2 regions of the Microbacterium sp. EF45047 genome follow, and region 1 is predicted to be linked to the other one. Evidence: predicted binding sites of a transcription regulator. Region 1 holds the regulator's gene; the other holds the start of a gene.
What was found. Region 1 encodes LexA, which represses DNA repair genes until DNA is damaged. Its sites were predicted from a motif close to TCGAACANNTGTTCGA; they were not measured.
Positions count from the first base shown of each region.

Region 1 (5,940 bases):
GTGCAGAGGATGACGACATCCGGGTCGGCGTCCGCCACCTGGGCGGCGCCGTCCTCGGCACTCACCCGGTAGTCCGCCTCGCGCGTGCCGGCGATCCAGCGCGCGCCCGTGCCCTGGGTGAGCAGCGGGTACATGGAGTAGGTGGGGGCGAAGCCGAACGCGGTGCGTCCAGGGCCGGCGAAGGCCTGCAGGATGTGCTGCAGCACCTCGTTCGACCCGTTCCCGGCCCAGATGCGGTCGGGCGTGAGGCCGTGGCCGAGGTACTCGGCGAATCCCTCGCGGAGGAGGGTGAACTCGCGGTCGGGGTACCGGTTCACGTCACGCAGGGCCAGGGCGATGTCGTCGAGGATGTCGCTGGCCACCTCGTCGGGCACCGGATGCGTGTTCTCGTTGACGTTCAGTGCGACGGGGAGAGGGGCCTGCGGCGCGCCGTACGGTGTGAGCCCGCGCAGATCGTCGCGGAGGGGCAGCTCATCGAGGGAGGTCACCCTTCCCATGCTAGGACGAACCGCCGGGGCGCTCGGCGCGTGCGACGAACGGTTCCGAGCCGGGCGCGGCCGGCGTGCCGGCGGGTCAGTCCGCGCAGCCGGCAGGAGAGCCCGCGCAACCGGCGGCTCAGTCCGCGTAAGCAGCGGGGATGGCGATCTCACTGCCCGCCTGCACCATGCCGCCCGGCAGATTGTTCAGGCGGATGATGTCGTCGACGACGTCGCGCGGATCAGCGTCCGGCGCCACGTGCGCGGCGATCGACCACAGCGTGTCGCCCGGCATCACGGTCACGGTCTCGAACGACGCCCGGTACGCCTGCTCACCCGAGGCGAGGGCGGAGCCGCCCGCGAGCGCCGAGAAGGCGATGCCGGCGGCGAGCGGGGCGGCGGCGAGAGCGAGGAGCACCCGGCGTCCGCGTGCGGTGAGGCGGAGACGCGTGCGCGGGCGGGCGATCGGACCCTGGATGGCGATGGTGCTCATGTGCTGTGCTCCTCGATGTGATCGGCAGCTTCGCATCCGACCCTCGGCCGGGAGAGCCGGATGCGAAGCTACGTTCCGAATCTATCTTCGATATCGAACATCTGTCAACACGTCTTCGAAATCCTGTCAGGTAGGTCTCCGACACGCTCGAACAGATCTTCCGAAATCGTGAGGATCTCGGATACGGTTTCGATATCGACACCCCATCACGGGCCACCGACATTCGAACCCGGTCGCCAGCGACGGCGCACGAAGGAGCACAGATGAGCGAGAACAACGCCGCCGAAGCGCCGCGCACGCGCCGGCGCAAGAGCCTCAGCCCGAAGCAGATGGCGATCCTCGAGGTCATCCAGACCTCGATCGCCAAGCACGGCTACCCGCCGAGCATGCGCGAGATCGGCGACGCCGTGGGACTGAAGTCCCTGTCGAGCGTGACGCACCAGCTCGGTCAGCTGGAGCTGAGCGGCTACCTGCGTCGCGACCCGGGCAAGACCCGAGCGATGGAGGTGCTGATCGATCTGCCCGGGGCGAGCGGCGAGAATCCCGCCGACGCGGGCCCGGCCGTGGGCGACGCCGCGCTCGTTCCGCTGGTCGGCCGGATCGCCGCAGGGGTGCCGATCACCGCCGAGCAGCAGGTCGAGGAGATCTTCCCGCTGCCGCGGCAGCTCGTCGGGAAGGGCGAGCTGTTCATGCTCAAGGTCTCCGGCGATTCGATGATCGACGCCGCGATCTGCGACGGGGACTGGGTCGTCGTCCGCACTCAGTCGACGGCCGAGAACGGCGAGATCGTCGCGGCGATGCTCGACGGCGAGGCGACGGTGAAGACCTTCCGCCGCCGGGACGGTCACACCTGGCTGCTCCCCCGCAACTCGGCGTTCGAACCCATCCTCGGCGACGACGCCACCGTGCTCGGCAAGGTCGTCGCGGTGCTGCGCGCGGTCTGACGCCTCGCGCCTGATCCGTTCGGGGCGGGTTCTCACGTTCGGGGCGGTTCTCCGCCGCCCCGGGTGTGAGAATCCGCCCCGAACGCGTGGGGCCGGTCAGGCCGTGACGGCGACGTCCTCGCGGACGCGGCGCGTCGCCTCCGCGATGTTGCGCAGCGAGGCCACGGTCTCCTCGTAGCCGCGGGTCTTCAGGCCGCAGTCCGGGTTGACCCAGACCTGGCGCAGCGGCAGCTCCTCGGTCGCGCGACGCAGCAGCGTCTCGACCTCGTCGACGCTGGGCACGCGGGGCGAGTGGATGTCGTACACGCCCGGGCCGATGCCGTGGTCGAAGCCGGCCTCCGCGACGTCGGCGACGACCTCCATCCGGCTGCGCGCCGCCTCGATCGAGGTGACGTCGGCATCCAGGGCGCGGATCGCGTCGATCACCACGCCGAACTCGGAGTAACAGAGGTGCGTGTGCACCTGCGTGGCGGCGGCGGCGCCGCCGGTGGCCAGGCGGAAGGAGCGCACCGACCAGTCCAGATACGCCGGCTGGTCGGCCCGCTTCAGCGGCAGCAGCTCGCGCAGGGCGGGCTCGTCGACCTGGATGATGCCGATGCCGGCCTCCTCGAGGTCGGCGATCTCGTCGCGCAGCGCGAGGGCGACCTGGTTCGCGGTCTCGCCGAGCGGCTGGTCGTCGCGCACGAACGACCAGGCCAGGATCGTCACCGGCCCGGTGAGCATGCCCTTGACCGGCTTCGCGCTCAGCGACTGGGCGTACGAAGCCCAGGACACCGTGATCGGCGCCGGACGCGACACGTCGCCCCACAGGATGGAGGGACGCGTCGCCCGCGACCCGTAGGACTGCACCCAGCCGTTCTCGGTGACCGCGAAGCCGTCCAGATTCTCGGCGAAGTACTGCACCATGTCGTTGCGCTCGGGCTCGCCGTGCACCAGCACGTCCAGTCCGAGCTCCTCCTGCAGCGAGACAACGCGGTCGATCTCGGCCCGCAGGAAGTCCTCGTAGTCCTCCTGCGGCAGCTCGCCGCGCAGGAACTGCGCCCGCGCCCGGCGGATGTTGCCGGTCTGCGGGAAGGAGCCGATGGTCGTCAGCGGCAGGGCGGGCAGGTCCAGCGCCTGCTGCGCAGCCTCGCGCTCCGCGTACGGGGCGCGGGCGAAGTCGGCCTCGGCGAGCCCGGCGGCGCGCTCGCGCACGGCGCCGTCGCGCACACCGGGTGCGGTGCGGCGGTCCTCGAGCGCGGCGGATGCGGCGTCGAGCTCTGCGGCGATGGCGTCGCGGCCCTCGGCGAGACCGCGCGCCAGGGTGACCACCTGGCCGACCTTCTGGTCGGCGAAGGCGAGCCAGGAGACCAGGCGCGCGTCCAGCTTCGACTCGTCCTCCACGTCGTGCGGCACGTGCAGCAGCGAGGTCGACGTGGCGGCGGTGACCGCCGCGGCGCCCAGCGTGCGCAGCGCCTCCAGCTTCGCGAAGGCCGCGTCGAGGTCGCCGCGCCAGATGTTGTGACCGTCGATCACGCCGCCGACGAGGGTCTTGCCCTCCAGGCCCGGGGCTCCGGCCGGGATGCCGCCGCGGACGAGGTCCACCGCGATGGCCTCGATCGGTGCGGCGGTGAGGACCGGGAACGCCGCGTCGAGGGCGGCGTACGGGGCGGCGACGAGGATCGAAGGGCGGTCCTGCGCACCGCCGAGGACGGCGAGGGCGCGCTCCGCGGCATCCGCGAGGGCCTGCGGCGACGCCGGCAGCGACTCGCTCACCAGCGCCGGCTCGTCCAGCTGCACCCAGGCGGCGCCGGCGGCCTTGAGCGCCGCGAGCAGTTCGGCGTACACGGGCAGCACATCGTCGAGGCGGGAGAGCGGGTCGAAGCCCTCGGGCGCGTCATCGGATGCCTTCGCCAGGGCGAGCAGGGTCACGGGGCCGACGACGACGGGGCGCGTGCGGAAGCCGGCGTCCGCGGCCTCGGCGACCTCGCGCACGAGGCGGTCGCTGGAGAGCGAGAAGTCGGTGTCCGGGCCGATCTCGGGCACGAGGTAGTGGTAGTTCGAGTCGAACCACTTCGTCATCTCCAGCGGCGCGCGGTCCCCCTCGCCGCGCGCGATGGTGAAGTAGGCCGGCAGGCCGATGCGGCCGTCCTCGTCGCGCAGGTCCTCGAAGCGGGCCGGGATCGCGCCGACCGTGACCGCGGCGTCGAGCACCTGGTCATAGAAGGAGAACGACTCCGGGATCGAGGAGTCGTCGCGGCCGAGGCCCAGCGCGGCGAGGCGCTCACGGTTCGCCGCGCGCAGCTCCGCGGCGGCGGTCTCGAGCGCGGCCTCGTCGATGCGGCCCGCCCAGAACGACTCGACGGCCCTCTTGAGCTCGCGGCGGCGTCCGATCCGGGGGTAGCCGAGGATGGTCCCGTCGGGGAAAGCGGTCATGGTGTTCCTTTCGATGAGAACTGCAGGGCGGGGATGATCCCGGCTTCGGCGAGAACCTCGAGCACGGTCTCGTGCTGGTTGAAGGCGTACAGGTGCACTCCCGGTGCGCCGCCGGCGACGACGGCTCGCGCCAGGCGGGCCGCCCACTCGATGCCGATGCGGCGACGGCCCTCGGCGGTGGGCTCCACCTCGAGCGCGACGGCGAGCTCGCCCGGCAGCTCCTCGCCGGTCAGCTCGAGCACGCGAGCGAGCCGGGCGGGCGAGGTGATCGGCATGATGCCGGGCAGGATCGGGATGGTCACGCCGGCGCGGCGGGCGCGCTCCACGAAGGCGAGGTAGTCGTCGGGGTGGAAGAACAGCTGGGTGATCGCGAAGGTGGCGCCCGCGGCCTCCTTCGCCAGCAGCGCCTCGACGTGCTGGGTGCTGTAGGCGGAACGCGGATGCCCGTTCGGGAAGGCGGCGACGGCGATGTTCACCTTGCGGCGGGGCGCGACGCGGACGGCGCCCGGATTGCCCGGGACCGGGGACTCCTCGTACGGGGCGCGCTCGGCCTGCACCCGGTCGATGAGCTGCACGAGCTGCGCGGCGCTCTCCAGGTCGCCGAGGAACGGGTCGCCCTCGTCCTGACCGGCGGGCGGGTCGCCGCGCAGGGCGAGGAAGCTGAGGATGCCGGCGTCGAGGAACTCGCGGATCAGCCGGGTCGCCCCGGCGTAGGTGTTGCCCACGCAGGTGAGGTGCGCGAGCGGCTCGACGTCGGTGTGCTGCCGGATGTGGCGGAGCACTTCGAGCGAGCGCCCGCCGGTGGATCCCCCGGCCCCGTAGGTGACGGAGAGGAACTCGGGCCCGACCGCCGCGAGCTGCCGGATGGTCTCGTGCAGGGCGTCCGCGTTGGCGGGTGAGCGCGGCGGGTAGAGCTCGAAGGAGAACGGCACTCGGGCCATGGTGCTGCTCCTCCTCCGGCTCGTCGGTCACGTCCTCCAGCAGGGTAGAACGGCCCCGGAACCGGGCGCACACTGTGTGACGCCATGTGTCGCACGGTATGACGGTGCATGTCGCGCGACGCCGCGGCGTGCCCGGCCGGATCGCACTCGGCCGTGTCGCGGACGGGCTGCTGGCTAGGCTCGGAGTCATGTCCGGCTCACCCGCATCCCTCCCCTACGGCTCCTGGCCGTCGCCGTTCACCGCCGCCCGCATCGCGCAGGCGTCGCCGCGCATCGACGGTGCGCGCTTCGTCGGCGAGGAGATCTGGTGGGGCGAGTCGGTGCCCGCCGAGGGCGGGCGGGTGAGCGTGCGGAGCTCGTCCGGCGCGGAGGTGCTCCCCGCGCCGTGGAGCGCGCGCTCGCGGGTCCACGAGTACGGCGGTGGGGCCTGGACGGCGGATGCCGAGGGCACTCTCTTCTTCGTGCACGCCGCCGATCAGCGGGTGTACCGGATGCCGCGCGGCGGCGAACCGCATCCGCTCACCGCTCCGGGGCCGCAGCACGGCGGCCTGTCGCTGCAGCATGGCCGGCTGCTGGCTGTGCGCGAGAACCTGCGCGAGCAGCCGCACCGGCGCGGGATCGTGGAGATCCCGGTGGACGGCTCCGCCGCCGCGGGCGAGGCGCGCGAGCGG
Region 1 covers NZ_CP069429.1:1,753,630-1,759,569, forward strand. Annotated here, with positions in the region: gene JRG78_RS08505 (histidinol-phosphate transaminase) at 1-488, opposite strand, end outside; gene JRG78_RS08510 (LysM peptidoglycan-binding domain-containing protein) at 616-969, opposite strand; gene lexA (transcriptional repressor LexA) at 1,233-1,913, shown strand; gene metE (5-methyltetrahydropteroyltriglutamate--homocysteine S-methyltransferase) at 2,010-4,328, opposite strand; gene JRG78_RS08525 (methylenetetrahydrofolate reductase) at 4,325-5,269, opposite strand; gene JRG78_RS08530 (S9 family peptidase) at 5,458-5,940, shown strand, end outside.

Region 2 (5,940 bases), 710 kb from region 1:
GCCTGACCGGGTCCGATCCCGCGGAAAGCCGCGTCATTGCGGGCCGGCGTCGGACCCGGGACGTACCGTAGAGGAATGGCCAGGAGCACCACGAAGACCGCGCGCGCCGCCGAGGACACTCCGTCGCGCTCGAAGCGGCAGACGGCCTCCAAGGCACCCGCGAAGGCGGCGCCCGCGCCGAGGAAGTACATCGACGAGCCCGAGCGTCCGCCGCTGGCGGTGCGGATGTGGCTGGGCCTCGCGCACGGCGTCGGCGGCCTGTTCCGCGCCTTCGGGCCGGAGACCCTCGAGAAGGACCAGCGGCGGGACGGCTTCCCGTTCCTGCTCGTGCTGCTGGCCTGCGTGGGCGCGGTCGTGGAGTGGTTCTTCATCGGCGACGCGGTCGCGCAGATCATCAGCGCGTACAGCTGGGGGATGCTGGTCGGCCGCATCGCGTTCGTGATGCCGGTGCTGCTCCTCCTGCTGGCCGGATGGCTGTTCCGGCATCCGTCCTCCGTGCACGACAACGGCCGGATCGGGATCGGCTTCGGCCTGTTCACGCTCGCCCTGGCCGGGATCTGCCACGTCGCCTCCGGCACCGCGAACGACCTCGGGGTGCTGGAGCGCCCCCAGCCGCGGGACGGGATGCCGGCGCTCAGCGCCGCCGGGGGCCTGTTCGGATGGATGCTCGGCGAGCCGCTGGCCTTCCTGACCCCGATCGTCGCCTACCTCGTGCTCGGGCTGCTGACGTTCCTCAGCATCCTCATCCTCACCAAGACCCCGCCGAACCGGATCGGACAGCGCCTCGGCGACCTGTACGCGTGGATGTTCGGCACCGAGCGTCCCGAGCGCCCCGAGCGTCCCGCTCCCGGCGAGGCGCGCGCCGACGACGCGGACGCGGACCAGGACGACGCCCTGCCGTGGTGGCGTCGGAACAAGACCGGACGCGAGGAGGACCCCGACGCCGGATCCGACTCGCAGGCGATCACCGCACTGCTGGACGAACCCGGGTCGAAGGCCGCGTACGACCAGGCCGTCATCGTCGACGACGAGCCGTACGACGCCGCCACCGAGGTCCTCACCGATGTCAGCGCGATCACCGGCATGCTCGACGAGCAGAACGCCACCGCGCTGCTGGACGACTCCGGCTCCACCGGCGAGCTGCCCGGACTGGACGGCTTCGGCACCGAGGGTCCGGGGGAGCGCGGGCCGCAGCCGCCCGCCGCGCCGTACACGCTGCCTCCGCCCGCCCTGCTCAGCGAGGGACCTCCCGCCGTGGCGCGCTCGGAGGCGAACGACCGCGTGGTGCAGCAGATCACCAACGTGCTCACCCAGTTCAACGTCGACGCCAAGGTCACCGGCTTCTCCCGGGGCCCGACGGTCACCCAGTACGAGGTGGAGGTCGGGCACGGGGTCAAGGTCGAGAAGATCCTGCAGCTGAGCAACAACTTCGCCTACGCGGTCGCCTCGAACGATGTGCGCATCCTCTCGCCCATCCCGGGCAAGAGCGCGATCGGCATCGAGATCCCCAACTCCGACCGCGAGAAGGTGGCGCTCGGCGACGTGCTGCGCTCGGCCGCCGCACAGAAGAGCACGCATCCGCTCACCATCGGCGTCGGCAAGGACGTCGGCGGCAACTTCGTCGTCGCCAACCTCGCGAAGATGCCGCACCTGCTCGTGGCCGGCTCCACCGGCTCGGGCAAGTCCAGCTTCGTGAACTCGATGATCACGAGCCTGCTGATGCGTGCCCGCCCGTCGGACGTCCGGATGGTGCTGATCGACCCCAAGCGGGTCGAGCTGACCAGCTACGCCGGCGTGCCGCACCTGATCACGCCCATCATCACGAACCCGAAGAAGGCGGCCGAGGCGCTGCAGTGGGTCGTGAAGGAGATGGACATGCGGTACGACGACCTCGCGTCGTTCGGGTTCCGTCACATCGACGACTTCAACCGCGCCGTGCGCGCCGGTGAGGTCGAGGTACCGCCGGGCAGCGAGCGGGTGCTCAAGCCGTACCCGTACCTGCTCGTCGTCGTGGACGAGCTCGCCGACCTGATGATGGTCGCCCCGCGCGATGTCGAGGACTCGATCGTGCGCATCACCCAGCTGGCGCGCGCCTCGGGCATCCACCTGGTCCTGGCCACCCAGCGACCGAGCGTCGACGTGGTCACCGGCCTGATCAAGGCGAACGTGCCCTCGCGTCTGGCGTTCGCGGTGACCAGCGTCACGGACAGCCGGGTCATCCTGGACAGCCCCGGTGCGGACAAGCTCATCGGCCAGGGCGACGCGCTGTTCTCGCCGATGGGGTCGTCCAAGCCGTTCCGCCTGCAGGGCGCGTGGGTGGACGAGAGCGAGATCGACGCCGTCGTCAAGCACGTCACCGCGCAGGCCCGCCCGGAGTACCGGCCGGACGTGCAGGAGGCGATCGAGCCGAAGAAGAAGGAGGTCGACGAGGACATCGGCGACGACCTCGAGCTGCTGCTCGCCGCCGCCGAGCTCGTCGTGTCGACCCAGTTCGGGTCCACCTCGATGCTGCAGCGGAAGCTGCGCGTCGGCTTCGCCAAGGCCGGCCGCCTCATGGACCTGCTCGAGTCGCGGGAGATCGTGGGCCCGTCCGAGGGCTCGAAGGCGCGCGACGTGCTGGTCACCGCCGAGCAGCTTCCGGGCGTGCTCGCCCGCCTGCGCGGCGAGGACGCACCCGCCCCGGCGCCCGCCGCCGCAGCGCCGGCCGCACCGCGCGGCGCCGAGTCCGACCCGGTCGAGGCGCAGTTCCAAGGCCTCCCGGTCGTCGAGGAGGAGGGCGACGAGGACGCCTGGGGACTGACGGGACGCGACTGATGGCCATTCCGCGGCAGCTCCCGAACGCCATCACGATCGTCCGCATCCCGCTCGCGATCGTCTTCCTCGTGCTGCTGCTGCTCGGCGGACCCGCCGGGGACGCCCACCTCGGGCTGCGCTGGACCGCCGCGGCGCTGTTCGTCCTCGCGATCTCCACCGACTGGGTGGACGGCTACCTCGCCCGCAAGCACGACATCGTCAGCGACTTCGGCAAGCTGTGGGATCCGATCGCGGACAAGCTCCTCACCGGCGCCGGGTTCATCGGCCTCGCCGTGCTCGGCGAGTGGCCCTGGTGGATCGTGATCGTCATCCTCATCCGCGAGTGGGGCATCACCGTCCACCGGTTCCTCGTGGCCAAGCAGCACATCGTCGCGGCCGCCTGGATGGGCAAGCTGAAGACCCTCGTGCAGGCCGTCGCCCTGTCCTGGTGGCTGCTGCCGCTGCACGCGCTCATCGGCGAGACGTGGTGGATCGGGGTCGGGGTCGTGCTGATGTACGCGGCCCTGGTGCTCACCATCGCCAGCGGCATCGACTACGTCGTCGCCCAGGTGCGCGGGGCACGGTCGGCCGACGCGTGAACGACGCGGCAGAGCTGCTGTCGCTGCTCCGGCAGCGCGGCTGGACCCTCGGGATCGCAGAGTCCCTCACCGGCGGCGCGCTCTCGGCCGAGGTCGTCGCCGTCCCCGGGGCCTCCGCGAGTCTGCGCGGCGCCGTCGTCGCCTACGCCACGCCGGTCAAGCACAGCCTCCTCGGGGTGGACGGCGCGCTGCTGGCGGCCCACGGCCCGGTGCATCCCGAGGTCGCCCTGCAGATGGCGGCCGGAGTCCGGCGCGCCGTCGCGGTGGACGGATGCCCGGCCGACGTCGGCATCGCCACGACCGGGATTGCCGGCCCCGATTCGCCCGACGGGCAGCCGGTGGGGACGGTCCACATCGGGGTCGTCACGCCGGCGGTCCGGGACGTGCGCTCCTTCGTGTTCCCCGGCGACCGCGCCGCGGTGCGGGCATCCGCCGTCGCGGCCGCACTCCGCGCCGGCTGCGAGGCGCTCGCGGATCGGGCCTCGGAATAGCCGGGACTCCGCGGGCGTTGACTCACATGTGCCGATCAACACACGGATCACGGAACAGGCGTCGCCCGGCGCGGCGCTCACACGCGAAGCACAGAGTGACACACTAGATTCAGTGGCATCCGGTCGGGTTAGACTGGCGATCCCCTCGAGATCGCAGACGAGGGGAACGACGGAGAGGAGGTTCCGATGATCCTTGTACGACAGGAGATCGGCGATGTGCTGAGGGACTTCCGTCTGCAGAAGGGCCGCACGCTCCGTCAGGTCGCCAGCAAGGCATCCGTCGCCCTCGGCTACCTCAGCGAGGTGGAACGGGGCCAGAAGGAGGCCTCCAGCGAGATCCTCGCCTCGGTCGCCGAAGCGCTCGACGTTCCGATCTCGACCATCATGCGCGAGGTCGGCGACCGCATCTCGGTTCTCGAGGGCATGCACGGATTCCCGGATGTCGTGCCCGACGATCTCGTGGCCTCCGTCGAGCCCGAGCTCTCGCTCCGCTGAGCGGGGACGGGACGACGGATGCGGCGCAGCGAGTTCCTGCGCGCGGTGGATGACGAGTTCGGCGGCCGCGCCACGGCGCTGACGCACGACCTCGTGCTCAGCGGCCTCGGCCGGACGGCGATCGAAGCCCTGGACGACGGCGTGCCGCCGCGCGAGATCTGGCTCGCGCTGTGCGCCGAGACCGACGTGCCCGCCGAACGCCGTTACGGCGTGGGCCGGCTGGAGCCCCGGCGACGCTGAGATCGCGTCCTCTCACGGATTCCCGGCGTGTCGTCGAACGTGTGTTCGATGGGGGCGTATCGTTCTGCACGAGTGGTTTCGAGGCGATTTCTCTCCACAGACGGGGCCCTGGCCGACGCGATGTCGGTGGCCACGCCTACGGTGAAGACATGGCACCGAGCCATACGCCTTGTCGGAGAATCCGTCCCGCCGGGACAGGTCGCGACAGCCTACAGGCGGCAGCACATCGAGCACGAAGGAGCACGTCATGCCATCCCCGGACGACCGCGACAAGGCACTGGATTCCGCGCTCGCCCACATCGAACGCCAGTTCGGCAAGGGATCGATCATGCGACTGGGCAGCGATGAGCGCGCCCCGGTCGAGGTCATCCCCACCGGCTCCATCGCGCTCGATGTCGCCCTCGGCATCGGCGGTCTGCCGCGCGGGCGCATCATCGAGATCTACGGCCCGGAGTCCTCGGGTAAGACGACGCTCACCCTGCACGCGATCGCGAACGTGCAGCGCGCCGGCGGCATCGCCGCGTTCATCGACGCGGAGCACGCCCTCGACCCCGACTACGCCAAGAAGCTCGGCGTCGACATCGATCAGCTCCTCGTGTCGCAGCCCGACACCGGAGAGCAGGCCCTCGAGATCGCCGACATGCTGATCCGCTCCGGCGCGATCGACCTGGTGGTCATCGACTCCGTGGCCGCGCTGGTCCCGGAGGCGGAGATCAAGGGCGAGATGGGCGACTCGCACGTCGGCCTGCAGGCGCGCCTGATGTCCCAGGCGCTCCGCAAGCTCACCGGTGGCCTCAACCAGACCAAGACCACGGCCATCTTCATCAACCAGCTGCGTGAGAAGATCGGCGTCTTCTTCGGCTCGCCGGAGACGACTGCGGGTGGAAAGGCCCTCAAGTTCTACGCCTCGGTGCGGCTCGACATCCGCCGCATCGAGACGCTGAAGGACGGGGCCGAGGCGGTCGGAAACCGCACCCGCGTCAAGGTGGTGAAGAACAAGATGGCCCCGCCGTTCAAGCAGGCCGAGTTCGACATCCTCTATGGCGTCGGCATCTCGCGCGAGGGCAGCCTGATCGACTTCGGTGTCGAACACGGCATCGTGAAGAAGTCGGGCGCCTGGTACACCTACGACGGCGACCAGCTCGGTCAGGGCAAGGAGAACGCCCGCAACTTCCTCATCAAGAACGAGGACATCGCGGCGGCGATCGAGGCTCAGATCAAGCAGAAGATGGGCATCGGGGCCAAGGCCGCGGAGGAGGCTCCGGTCGACGAGCTGAGCCAGCGGCGTCCGGCCTGATGCGTCGGCCGAGCGCAGCTACCGC
Region 2 covers NZ_CP069429.1:1,046,386-1,052,325, forward strand. Annotated here, with positions in the region: gene JRG78_RS04960 (ribonuclease J) at 1-6, shown strand, start outside; gene JRG78_RS04965 (FtsK/SpoIIIE family DNA translocase) at 76-2,814, shown strand; gene pgsA (CDP-diacylglycerol--glycerol-3-phosphate 3-phosphatidyltransferase) at 2,814-3,392, shown strand; gene JRG78_RS04975 (CinA family protein) at 3,389-3,883, shown strand; gene JRG78_RS04980 (helix-turn-helix domain-containing protein) at 4,070-4,378, shown strand; gene JRG78_RS04985 (DUF3046 domain-containing protein) at 4,397-4,618, shown strand; gene recA (recombinase RecA) at 4,866-5,915, shown strand.
Region 2: the regulator LexA is predicted to act here: its motif matches at 4,652-4,667, upstream of recA (recombinase RecA).